One region of the Pantoea sp. X-Soil-ISGK-285 genome, then DNA from elsewhere that is predicted to be linked to it. Evidence: predicted binding sites of a transcription regulator. Region 1 holds the regulator's gene; each other region holds the start of a gene.
The links. The regulator CRP, encoded in region 1, controls carbon source genes, mostly activating them, when cyclic AMP is high. The targets are predictions, from matches to a motif close to ATGTGANNNNNNTCACAT.
Positions count from the first base shown of each region.

Region 2: a site for CRP is predicted at 1,170-1,187, ahead of cdd (cytidine deaminase). Genes of this name have one in related genera too.
Region 3: a site for CRP is predicted at 1,799-1,816, ahead of AC6I8B_RS09680 (6-phosphofructokinase). Genes of this name have one in related genera too.

Region 1 is NZ_AP035938.1:3,713,822-3,717,099, reverse strand. Features, by position in the region: gene AC6I8B_RS17605 (YccS/YhfK family putative transporter) at 1-1,133, opposite strand, end outside; gene crp (cAMP-activated global transcriptional regulator CRP) at 1,191-1,823, opposite strand; gene AC6I8B_RS17595 (OsmC family protein) at 2,127-2,531, shown strand; gene AC6I8B_RS17590 (phosphoribulokinase) at 2,917-3,278, opposite strand, start outside.
Region 2 is NZ_AP035938.1:2,736,543-2,739,820, forward strand. Features, by position in the region: gene AC6I8B_RS13015 (CidA/LrgA family protein) at 38-430, shown strand; gene AC6I8B_RS13020 (CidB/LrgB family autolysis modulator) at 423-1,115, shown strand; gene cdd (cytidine deaminase) at 1,236-2,126, shown strand; gene AC6I8B_RS13030 (NAD-dependent malic enzyme) at 2,396-3,278, shown strand, end outside.
Region 3 is NZ_AP035938.1:2,021,068-2,024,345, reverse strand. Features, by position in the region: gene AC6I8B_RS09690 (PTS sugar transporter subunit IIC) at 1-365, opposite strand, end outside; gene AC6I8B_RS09685 (PTS sugar transporter subunit IIB) at 358-672, opposite strand; gene AC6I8B_RS09680 (6-phosphofructokinase) at 683-1,663, opposite strand; gene AC6I8B_RS09675 (YceI family protein) at 2,122-2,706, opposite strand; gene pqqF (pyrroloquinoline quinone biosynthesis protein PqqF) at 2,821-3,278, opposite strand, start outside.

The sequences.
Region 1 (3,278 bases):
CTGCCCAGCATCAGCATCACCGCAAAGCGGCCGGCAGTGCGCAGGGCCGATGAGCGGAACGAGAGATAACTGCGCAGCGCCGGTAACAGCGGCAGACGGCGCTGGCGGTCAGCCATCAGATCGCGCTGATAAAGGGGTTTCTGGGTGCGCAGAACCCGCGCGATGCGGTTGAAGTGGTAAAGGCAGAAGTTACCCACCGGATTGTCGGGATGCTGATGGGCGATTTTCTCCAGCGCGCCGAGCTGTTTATCCATCGCAAAGCGATCGGGTAGCTGGTGATAGAGAATGTTATCCGCCAGCACCCGCAACCGGGCCGAGATGGTTTTGGCATTCCAGCGGATCACCGCTTCGGCGTGGCTCTGTTCGACCAGCTTCTGCACCTCTTCCGGCCGATGCAGGCTGACCGAGATATGTTCCTGCAGATCCAGCGCCACCTGAAAGGCGCGCGTCAGCCGTTTATGGCTGTGATCGCGGCTTGCCGACAGCATATGCATCTGCTGATAACAGGTGTTAATCAGATCGACCACTTTCTGCTGACGAGCCAGCAGCGGCGGCAGCGCCTTTTCCGGATCGGTCAGCTGCGTCAGCAGGGTATATTTTGCGTCGCAGTAGTTAGCCAGCTCGCGGTAGATCAGGCTCAGGCTTTCGCGCATCGGCTGCTCTTTCCACAGCCAGAACCAGAACCAGTTAAAGAGCCCGTACCATAGCGTGCCGCCGATATAGAGCAGCGGGGGAACATAGATTGGCATGCGGCCAATCAGGCTCAGGGTAAAGATGGCGGCAATCAGGGTGCCGGGCAGCAGACGGCCATGCAGCGGGCTGATCTCCCCGGTAACGCCGAGCAATAAGGGCATAGCAAACAGGATCAGCGGCAGCGGAATAGCATGCAGGGTGAGCCACTGCATCAGAAAGCTGCCGAGGGCAAACAGGCTGCCGCCAACAATCAGGCGTTTGAAGAAGCGTTTATGCGGGGTATCCAGACCGGCGATGTTGCAGCAGGCGGGCACTAATGAGAACAGCAGACCTTTTTGCAGGTCGCCAGCCAGCCAGCCCAGCGCCACCGGCAGACAGAGCACCAGCGTTTGCCGCAAGGCGTAGTTAACTTCAGGATGGTAAATAATTCGACGCCACATCGGCCCAACACAAACAATAACGGCGTGATGTTGCCATCACGCCGTGGGTGACAGGAATTAGCGGGTGCCGTAAACGACGATGGTTTTGCCGTGTGCGGAGATCAGGTTCTGATCTTCCAGCATCTTCAAAATACGGCCCACGGTTTCACGTGAACAACCAACAATCTGGCCAATTTCCTGACGAGTGATTTTAATTTGCATGCCGTCGGGATGCGTCATGGCATCTGGCTGCTTCGCCAGGTTGAGCAGGGTCTGTGCAATGCGTCCGGTTACGTCGAGGAAAGCGAGGTTACCCACTTTTTCAGACGTCACCTGCAGGCGACGCGCCATCTGCGATGAGAGTCGCATCAGGATGTCAGGGTTAACCTGGATCAGCTGACGGAATTTCTTGTAAGAAATTTCCGCCACTTCGCACGCGCTTTTCGCACGTACCCAGGCGCTGCGCTCCTGGCCTTCTTCGAACAGGCCAAGTTCACCAATAAAATCGCCCTGATTCAGGTAGGAAAGAATCATCTCTTTGCCTTCTTCATCTTTAATCAGAACCGCAACGGAACCTTTCACGATGTAGTAAAGCGTTTCTGCTTTTTCACCTTGGTGAATCAGCGTACTTTTGGATGGATACTTGTGAATATGGCAATGGGACAGGAACCATTCGAGTGTAGGGTCTGTTTGCGGTTTGCCGAGAACCATTCGCTATTATCCTCTGTTGTAATCGTGCCCAAAATACAGGGGGCAGTTTTCCCTGTCAGGCGGTGAAAGCTTCAAGCGTTTCCATTTCAGGAAATTATTCGGGCCGCATCAGGCGCAGTGCGCATCATCCTTCCCGGCTTCGTCATCGGGTGACGAAAAATATTTTCAGCACTGTTTGTAGCACAGCTTTTGCCGACTGTCTTCTGTTGTCTCGCTTCAGCTACGGGCGGATTTCTCTGGATTGCTGTTTACCAGGCGAAAGCGTACTCTGGCGACAAAACAGCGTATTCCGGAGCAAAAATCATGCAGGCAAGAGTGAAATGGGTAGAAGGGCTGACATTCCTCGGAGAATCCTCATCCGGCCATCAGATACTGATGGATGGAAATTCGGGTGATAAAGCGCCCAGCCCAATGGAGATGGTGCTGATGGCGGCGGGCGGATGCAGCGCGATTGACGTGGTATCAATTCTGCAAAAAGGCCGAAACGATGTGGCTGATTGTGAAGTAAAACTGACCTCAGAACGTCGTGAAGAGGCGCCGCGAATCTTTACGCACATCAACCTGCATTTTATCGTGAGTGGCAAAGCCCTCCAGGATAAAGCGGTCTCACGCGCTGTGGATCTTTCTGCTGAAAAATATTGCTCTGTGGCCATCATGCTGGGTAAAGGCGTCAACATTACGCATAGCTATGAAGTGATTGAGCTGTAGTAGCCGCAGGGGTTATTGCAGACCTGCTAACTTCACTTCCAGTATCTGATGCAGGTTGCTTTAGGACTGTGCCTGGGCCGGGAATCCGCTTTGATACTGTGCCTGCGTATTGAACAGGGTCAGAGCGGTTTGTGTCGGTCCGCTGTCAGACTGTGCCTGCGCTGGGAACCGGGTCAGATCGGAAAGTCGCTTAAGCCAATCCCTGGCCGCTCGGCCCGCGCCGTCCCTGGCGCGGGACGCTTTCCTCTTCTGACCCGGTTCCCTGCGTGTTAAGCTTTTTCGCTGCTGTCAGATTCATCCTGCATTGGCATTGGCATTGGCATTGGCATTGGCATTGGCATTGGCATTGGCATTGGCATTAGTCTGGAAAGGCCCTTTTGGCCTCTTACTCTATTCGTTTGCCTTCCATCAGCCGCTTCACCAGCGGACCCATGATCAACTCCATCGCCAGACCCATTTTGCCGCCAGGCACCACCAGCGTATTGATGTGCGAGATAAACGAGCCCTGCAGCATCGCCAGCAGGTAGGGGAGGTCGATATCTTCCAGCGCCTGGAAGTGGATCACCACAAAGCTCTCATCCAGTGACGGAATAGCGCGGGCAGCGAACGGGTTTGAGGTATCGACGGTCGGGACGCGCTGAAAGTTGAGGTGAGTGCGTGAGAACTGTGGTGTGATGAAGTTGATGTAATCTTCCATCGAGCGCACCACCGAATCCATGACCGCTTCACGTGAATGGCCGCGCTCGC
Region 2 (3,278 bases), 980 kb from region 1:
TGCGTATGATGAAGCTCAGTGAAAACAGGAGCCTGCCATGCTCACCGTGCTGTCTGTCTGCGGGCGCTATCTTCGCGCCTTTATCATCATTTATCTCTGTTTATACGCCGGAATCGGCATCGCCTCGCTGCTGCCCATCAAACTGCCCGGCAGCATCCTTGGGATGTTAATTCTGTTTGCCCTGCTCGCCTCGCAGATCCTGCCGGTCAGCTGGGTTAAACCGGGCTGCCATCTGCTGATTCGCTATATGGCGCTGCTGTTTGTGCCGATCAGCGTCGGGGTGATGAGCTACACCGATATTCTGACCGCGCAGTTTGGCCCTATCGTGATCTCCTGCGTCGTCAGCACCTTCCTGGTTCTCTCTATTGTTGGCGTAAGCGCCCACCAGCTTCATAGTCGCCGTCCGGCCGGGGAGTCAGGCGATGAGTGAAATATGGTGGTCACTGCCACTGACCCTGGCGGCATTTTTTCTGGCGCGCAAACTGGCGATACGGCTGAAAATCTCGCTGCTTAATCCGCTGCTGGTCGCGATGGCGATTATTATCCCGATTCTGCTGCTGTTGCAGCTGCCCTATTCGCGCTATTTCGCGGGCAGTCAGATTCTTAATCAGCTGCTGCAACCGGCTGTTGTCGCGCTGGCACTGCCGCTGTATGAGCAGATGCATCAGATCCGTGCCCGCTGGAAATCGATTATTGGCGTCTGCTTTATCGGCAGTGTGACCGCCATGACCTCTGGCACCGCTATTGCTCTGTGGATGGGTGCCACGCCTGAAATCGCCGCTACCATCATTCCTAAATCCGTTACCACGCCCATTGCGATGGCCGTCTCCGGTTCGCTGCACGGCATTCCCGCCATCAGCGCCATCTGCGTGCTGATTGCCGGGGTACTGGGTGCGGTGTTCGGACATACCGTGCTGAATCTGCTTGGCGTGAAATCTAAAGCAGCGCGCGGACTGGCGATAGGTAACGCGTCGCACGCCCTCGGCACAGCACGCGCCGCTGAACTCGACTATCAGGAAGGGGCATTCAGTTCACTGGCGTTGGTGATCTGCGGCATCATCACCTCACTGCTGGCGCCGTTTATTTTTCCGCTGCTGCTGCACTGGTTTGGCTGAAAGTTTGCGAGAGATCTCGCAAAGTTGAAACATGCAACACAGGTTACATTGTCAGAGCGATGTGGATCACATATAAACCGGTGACTGGCACATCGCCCTGCTGAATCTAATGAGGCTCACATGCAATCCCGTTTCCTCTCTGCCTTTGAGGCATTGCCGTCAACGCTGCAAACCGCACTCTCTCCCCTGCTGGACGATCCTGGCTTTCAGGCGGTGCTGAGCGCCGACCAGGTCGCCTCACTGCAGCAACAGACACAGATGGATGCCGATGCTCTGGCGCTGGCGCTGCTGCCCCTGGCGGCGGCCTGTGCCGTTGCTACCGTGTCGCATTTTAACGTCGGGGCTATCGCCCGTGGCGTCAGCGGCAACTGGTACTTCGGGGCCAACATGGAATTTATCGGTACGCCGTTGCAGCAGACGGTTCACGCCGAGCAGAGCGCCATTACCCATGCGTGGCTGCGTGGCGAAAGTCAGCTTGAGACGATCACCGTTAACTACACACCGTGCGGTCACTGCCGTCAGTTTATGAACGAGCTGAACAGCGGTACGAACATTCGCATCAGCCTGCCACAACGCGCGATCAGCACCCTGGCAGATTATCTGCCGGATGCCTTTGGACCGCGCGATCTGGACATCACGACCTTCCTGATGGACAGCGTGGATCACGGTTATGTAGCCGAAGGCGATGAACTGGTGCAGGCCGCGGTTGCCGCTGCCAATGCCAGCCACGCGCCTTACAGCCAGTCACACGCCGGTGTTGCGCTGCTGACCGCAACCGGCGCGATTGTCACCGGGCGCTATGCGGAAAATGCCGCCTTTAACCCGAGTTTCCCGCCCCTTCAGGCGGCGCTGGTCCTGCTCAACATGCAGGGTGGCGATGTTCGTCAGATAAAAAAAGCGGTATTAGCCGAAGTGGAAAATGCCACGCTAAGCCAGTTCGCCGCCACACAGGCGACGCTTAAGACATTTGGTTGCGGTGAGCTGCTACAGGTGACGCTGTACAAAGCATAACCCGCTGTCAGAGAGGCCACAGTTTTGTGAGCTTTTATGAACAAACGCTGTACTTCTGCGGGAAATTTCATAGGATCTGGCGCCAGAATTCACGTGATTACAAATTACTCTGAATAATTCAGGTTGCAGGATAGCAGCACGGTCGTGAATGTTTTAGCAGCGGTTCCCCTGCCGCTGCCAGGCCTGCAGTCTGAGCTATAACGGGTAAGAAAACTGGCGCTACCTTTCCGGCGTGACGCCAGACAACACTGCAACCGGAGCATTACCGCATGGAACTCGACTACGAAAGTAAACGCCCGCTGTATATCCCTTATGCTGGCCCGATTTTGCTGGAATTTCCCCTGCTGAACAAAGGCAGCGCCTTTAGCATCGAAGAACGTAACGAATTCAACCTCAACGGTCTGCTGCCAGAAGCAGTGGAATCGATTGAAGAGCAGGCGCAGCGTGCCTGGCGTCAGTTCCAGGACTTCAAAAACAATAACGATAAGCATGTCTACCTGCGTAACATCCAGGACACCAACGAAACGCTGTTCTACCGCCTGCTGGATAACCATCTCGAAGAGATGATGCCCATCATCTACACCCCGACCGTCGGCGCAGCCTGCGAACACTTCTCTGAAATCTACCGTCGTGCGCGTGGCGTGTTCATCTCCTACCCTAACCGCGACCATATCGAAGATATGCTGCAAAACGCCACCAAGCAGAATGTGAAGGTGATCGTGGTGACCGATGGCGAGCGTATTCTGGGCCTCGGCGATCAGGGCATCGGTGGTATGGGTATCCCGATTGGTAAGCTTTCACTCTATACCGCCTGTGGCGGCATCAGTCCGGCTTACACCCTGCCGGTGGTGCTGGATGTGGGTACCAACAACCAGCAGTTGCTGAACGATCCGCTCTATATGGGCTGGCGTCATCCGCGCATCACCGGTGAAGAGTATGATGCGTTCGTGAACGATTTTATTCAGGCCGTTAAACGCCGCTGGCCGAAAGTGCTGTTGCAGTTTGAAGATTTCGCCCAGAAGAATGCCATGCCGCTGCTGAACCGCTATCGCGATGAAGTCTGCTGCTTTAATGATGATATTCAGGGCACTGCCGCCGTAACCGTGGGTACGCTGATTGCCGCCAGCCGCGCCGCCGGCAGCCGCCTGTGCG
Region 3 (3,278 bases), 1.7 Mb from region 1:
AAGATGTACTTAAAGGGCGTCAGTCGCGCGATGATGATATTGACGATAAAGATCACCAGCAGCGTCAGTGCCACTTCAGACCCCAGCTCACGGTTAGCCAGCCCGGCAATGGCGGCAACATCGGTGATATAGCCGCGCATGCCAAAGCCGTGGGTAAAAATGGTATTGAGGAACGTCAGGGTTCCCACAATAATATTGATACCCGCCATCATAATTAAAAAGCCGAGCAGGGTTTTAAAGGTGCCTTCCACCACCTTGCCTGCGGATTTCTTTTGCAGCAGCAGACCAATCAGGGCAATAAAGGCGATCAGAATAGACGCCTGCCCCAGCAGATCTTTTACCAGGAAGTCGATCACACTATTCATGGGCGGCGACCTTTACGTTGCGTTCTTTTAAAAAGGCCAGGATCTTCTGCTCTATTTCCGCTTTATCGGTGAGCCGGTTAAGAATAATGACCCGCTTAATCTGTTCCGGACTGGCGTCGGCATTTAACACATCGGCAAAGGCTTTTTGCGTCAGAATCATGTCCGACTTAAAGGCATTCGCTTCTGAAATGGTGGTGTGATCGATATCGGCCTCAATCTCCAGTTTTTTTAAAACCGCTTTTGCGCTCATCTCAATCGCAAAACTGGATCCTAAGCCACAACCACAGACACATAATATTTTCAGCATGGTTTTCTCCTCACAATATATTGAGTTGTTTAGCGAGTTTGTAATGGTGCCCGTCAATATCGACCAGGCGTTTTTGCATGCTTATTAAATCAATCGGAATCGGTTTATTGCTGCCGTTAATAATGACCGCTTTATTCCGCATTCCTGACTGAATACAACGCACCACTTCACTGGCCATAATGGTGCCCTGATAAATCTCTTCGCAGGTGGGATCACCATTCCGCAGCCCGTAACCGAGGATAGTTTTACGGACGCGTACGCCAATAAGCGGCTCAAGCTGTTTGATTAAGGTGTCGATAGCCCCCTGAAAACCCGGCGAATATTCGCGGGTGTAGCCTTCTGAACAGAGAATGATCACGCTGTTCTGCTCTGCCAGCCGCCGGGTGATGCGCTGCGCCAGCTGTGGCAAAGGAATCTGGCACTCCGGGATCAGCGCAATGTCCGCATTGGATTTAATCGCCGACTGCAGGGTTAATTCGCCGCAGTAGCCGCCGAGTAACTCCAGCATAAATACCCGGCCAGGTAAGGCGCGCCCGGTATTCCGCAGTTTCGCGACCTCTTTTAATACCTGCTCGCAGGCGGTGGAAAAACCCAGGGTGTAATCACTGCCGAAGACATCATTATCGATGGTCATGCCGACGCCGAAACAATTAACGCCAGACTCCGACAGGGTATGGAGAAATTGCAGCGACCCGTCTCCGCCCGCCATAATTAACACTTCAATACGGGCGCTTTTCAGCTGGCGGGCAATACATTCATATTCGCTGCGCACCAGTTTCTTTTGCGTGCGTCCCGATTGCATAACCGGAATTGAGGCGATGGAAAAGTCGAGCAGATCACGCTGGCTGATATCACGATGGTTATTTGCCAGCAGGCCGGGAATGCCACCATCAAATATCACGATCTCCGCCTGCGTCAGACGCCCTAACTGGAAGACAAAATTATTAATGCCGGTTACATCACCGCCACTGATCACCATTCCAATTCGCATTTCCCTCACCTCGCTGTCTTAATCTGCTGAGGGCCATTCTTCCGGTTCGTGGGGTTGCTATTTGCAGAGGAGATCACAGTTACGAGCGGTATTTTTTGGGCGGAGTTATTGACAGGGGTGTCTGAACGGCGGTTTTTGAGATCAAAATCACACTATTCGCGGGAAGGCCGATTAGAGTGAAACGATATAAATCAATGAGTTATTTCAGAAGACATCTGAATTTTATTTCGCCACACAGCGGCACAGAGTGGCTTATTCCGTGCTGTTGCAAATTTGTGACTTTCGCCTCATTTTTCCCGGTTCCGGGCCAGATAAAGCGTTCAGAAAATAGTTGATGAGGAGATATCCGGATTATTTTATGACAGATAAACAGGCGGGCAGAATAGATTTCAGAGGGGAAGAAGGCGCAGAAAAAACGAATAAGGGACGTAGCTGCAAGCCGCTACGCCCCAAAAAACTTACTTCGCGTAGGCTTCAGTAGACAGAGTCAGAGTGACCTCGTCGCTTACCGCTGGGACATATTTGTCCAGCTTGAAGTCAGAACGCTTGATGGTGCCGGTGGCATCAAAACCAATCGCCTGCTTTTTCACCATCGGATGCTCGCCCTGCTTATTCAGCGTCGCGTGCAGCGTTACTGGCTTGGTGATGCCTTTCAGGGTCAGGTTGCCTTCAACATCAAATTTGTTGTCGCCCTTCGCCACCACTTTGGTGCTGTGGAAGGTCGCAGTCGGATATTTAGCGGTGTCGAAGTACTCAGCGCCTTTGAATTCTTTGGTCAGCGCAGCCACGTGGCTGTCGATTTTGCTGACTGGCAGGGTCACGTCAACACGTGATGCCTCTGGATGATCTTTATCAAACACCAGGTTACCGGTTGCATCAGGGATATCAGCGGTAGGGTTTGAGAAGCCGAAGTGGTTCCAGGCAACAATCACCGACGTATGCTCAGGATTCAGCTGGTAGTGCATCGCCTCAGCCTGAGACAACGGGGCGTAGAGGGTGGCAGCGGCTAACAGGGGCAGTGCAATACGTTTGAAGTTTTTCACGGTCAATTCCTTATGCGGACAAAGTGAATTGAGTGTGGTCCAGTTCGCCCGGAATAGACAGTGAAGAGATTTGTCGGTAATTTTCAAATAAATTCAGCAACTTTATACCGGGCGCTACACATTCTCGCCGCCGGTAAACAGCACCCGCCAGCGGCGGCGATCCTGAATCAGCGTGCGGTGAAGCTGTTGCAGATCCGCAAGTGTCAGCGCCTCAATCTGCGCCGCATCCGGTTCTGCCAGGCCATTGTCTGCGCGTAAGCACGCCAGTGGCTGATCCACTTCCCGGCTCAGAAGACGCGCTTTCAGTGCCGCCAGATCGTAACCCGCCAGCGTCTCGTTCAGTGACCGCAGGAAGTTGCGGCAGTAGCGCAGCAGTGACAGCGCGCTGTAATCGGGCGATTGCAGCGCAAACAGTACCCCATCTTCATCGGCACAGCGCATATAGCGGCTGCTGACCACATAACCGATAGGCTGCTCAACGCGATAGCGCTGGAAAAAGCGCGGCTCGTAGATCAGCGCCAGCGCGCGAAGCGCCGCCAGCTGTTCAGGACGATGCAGCGGGATAAACAGCA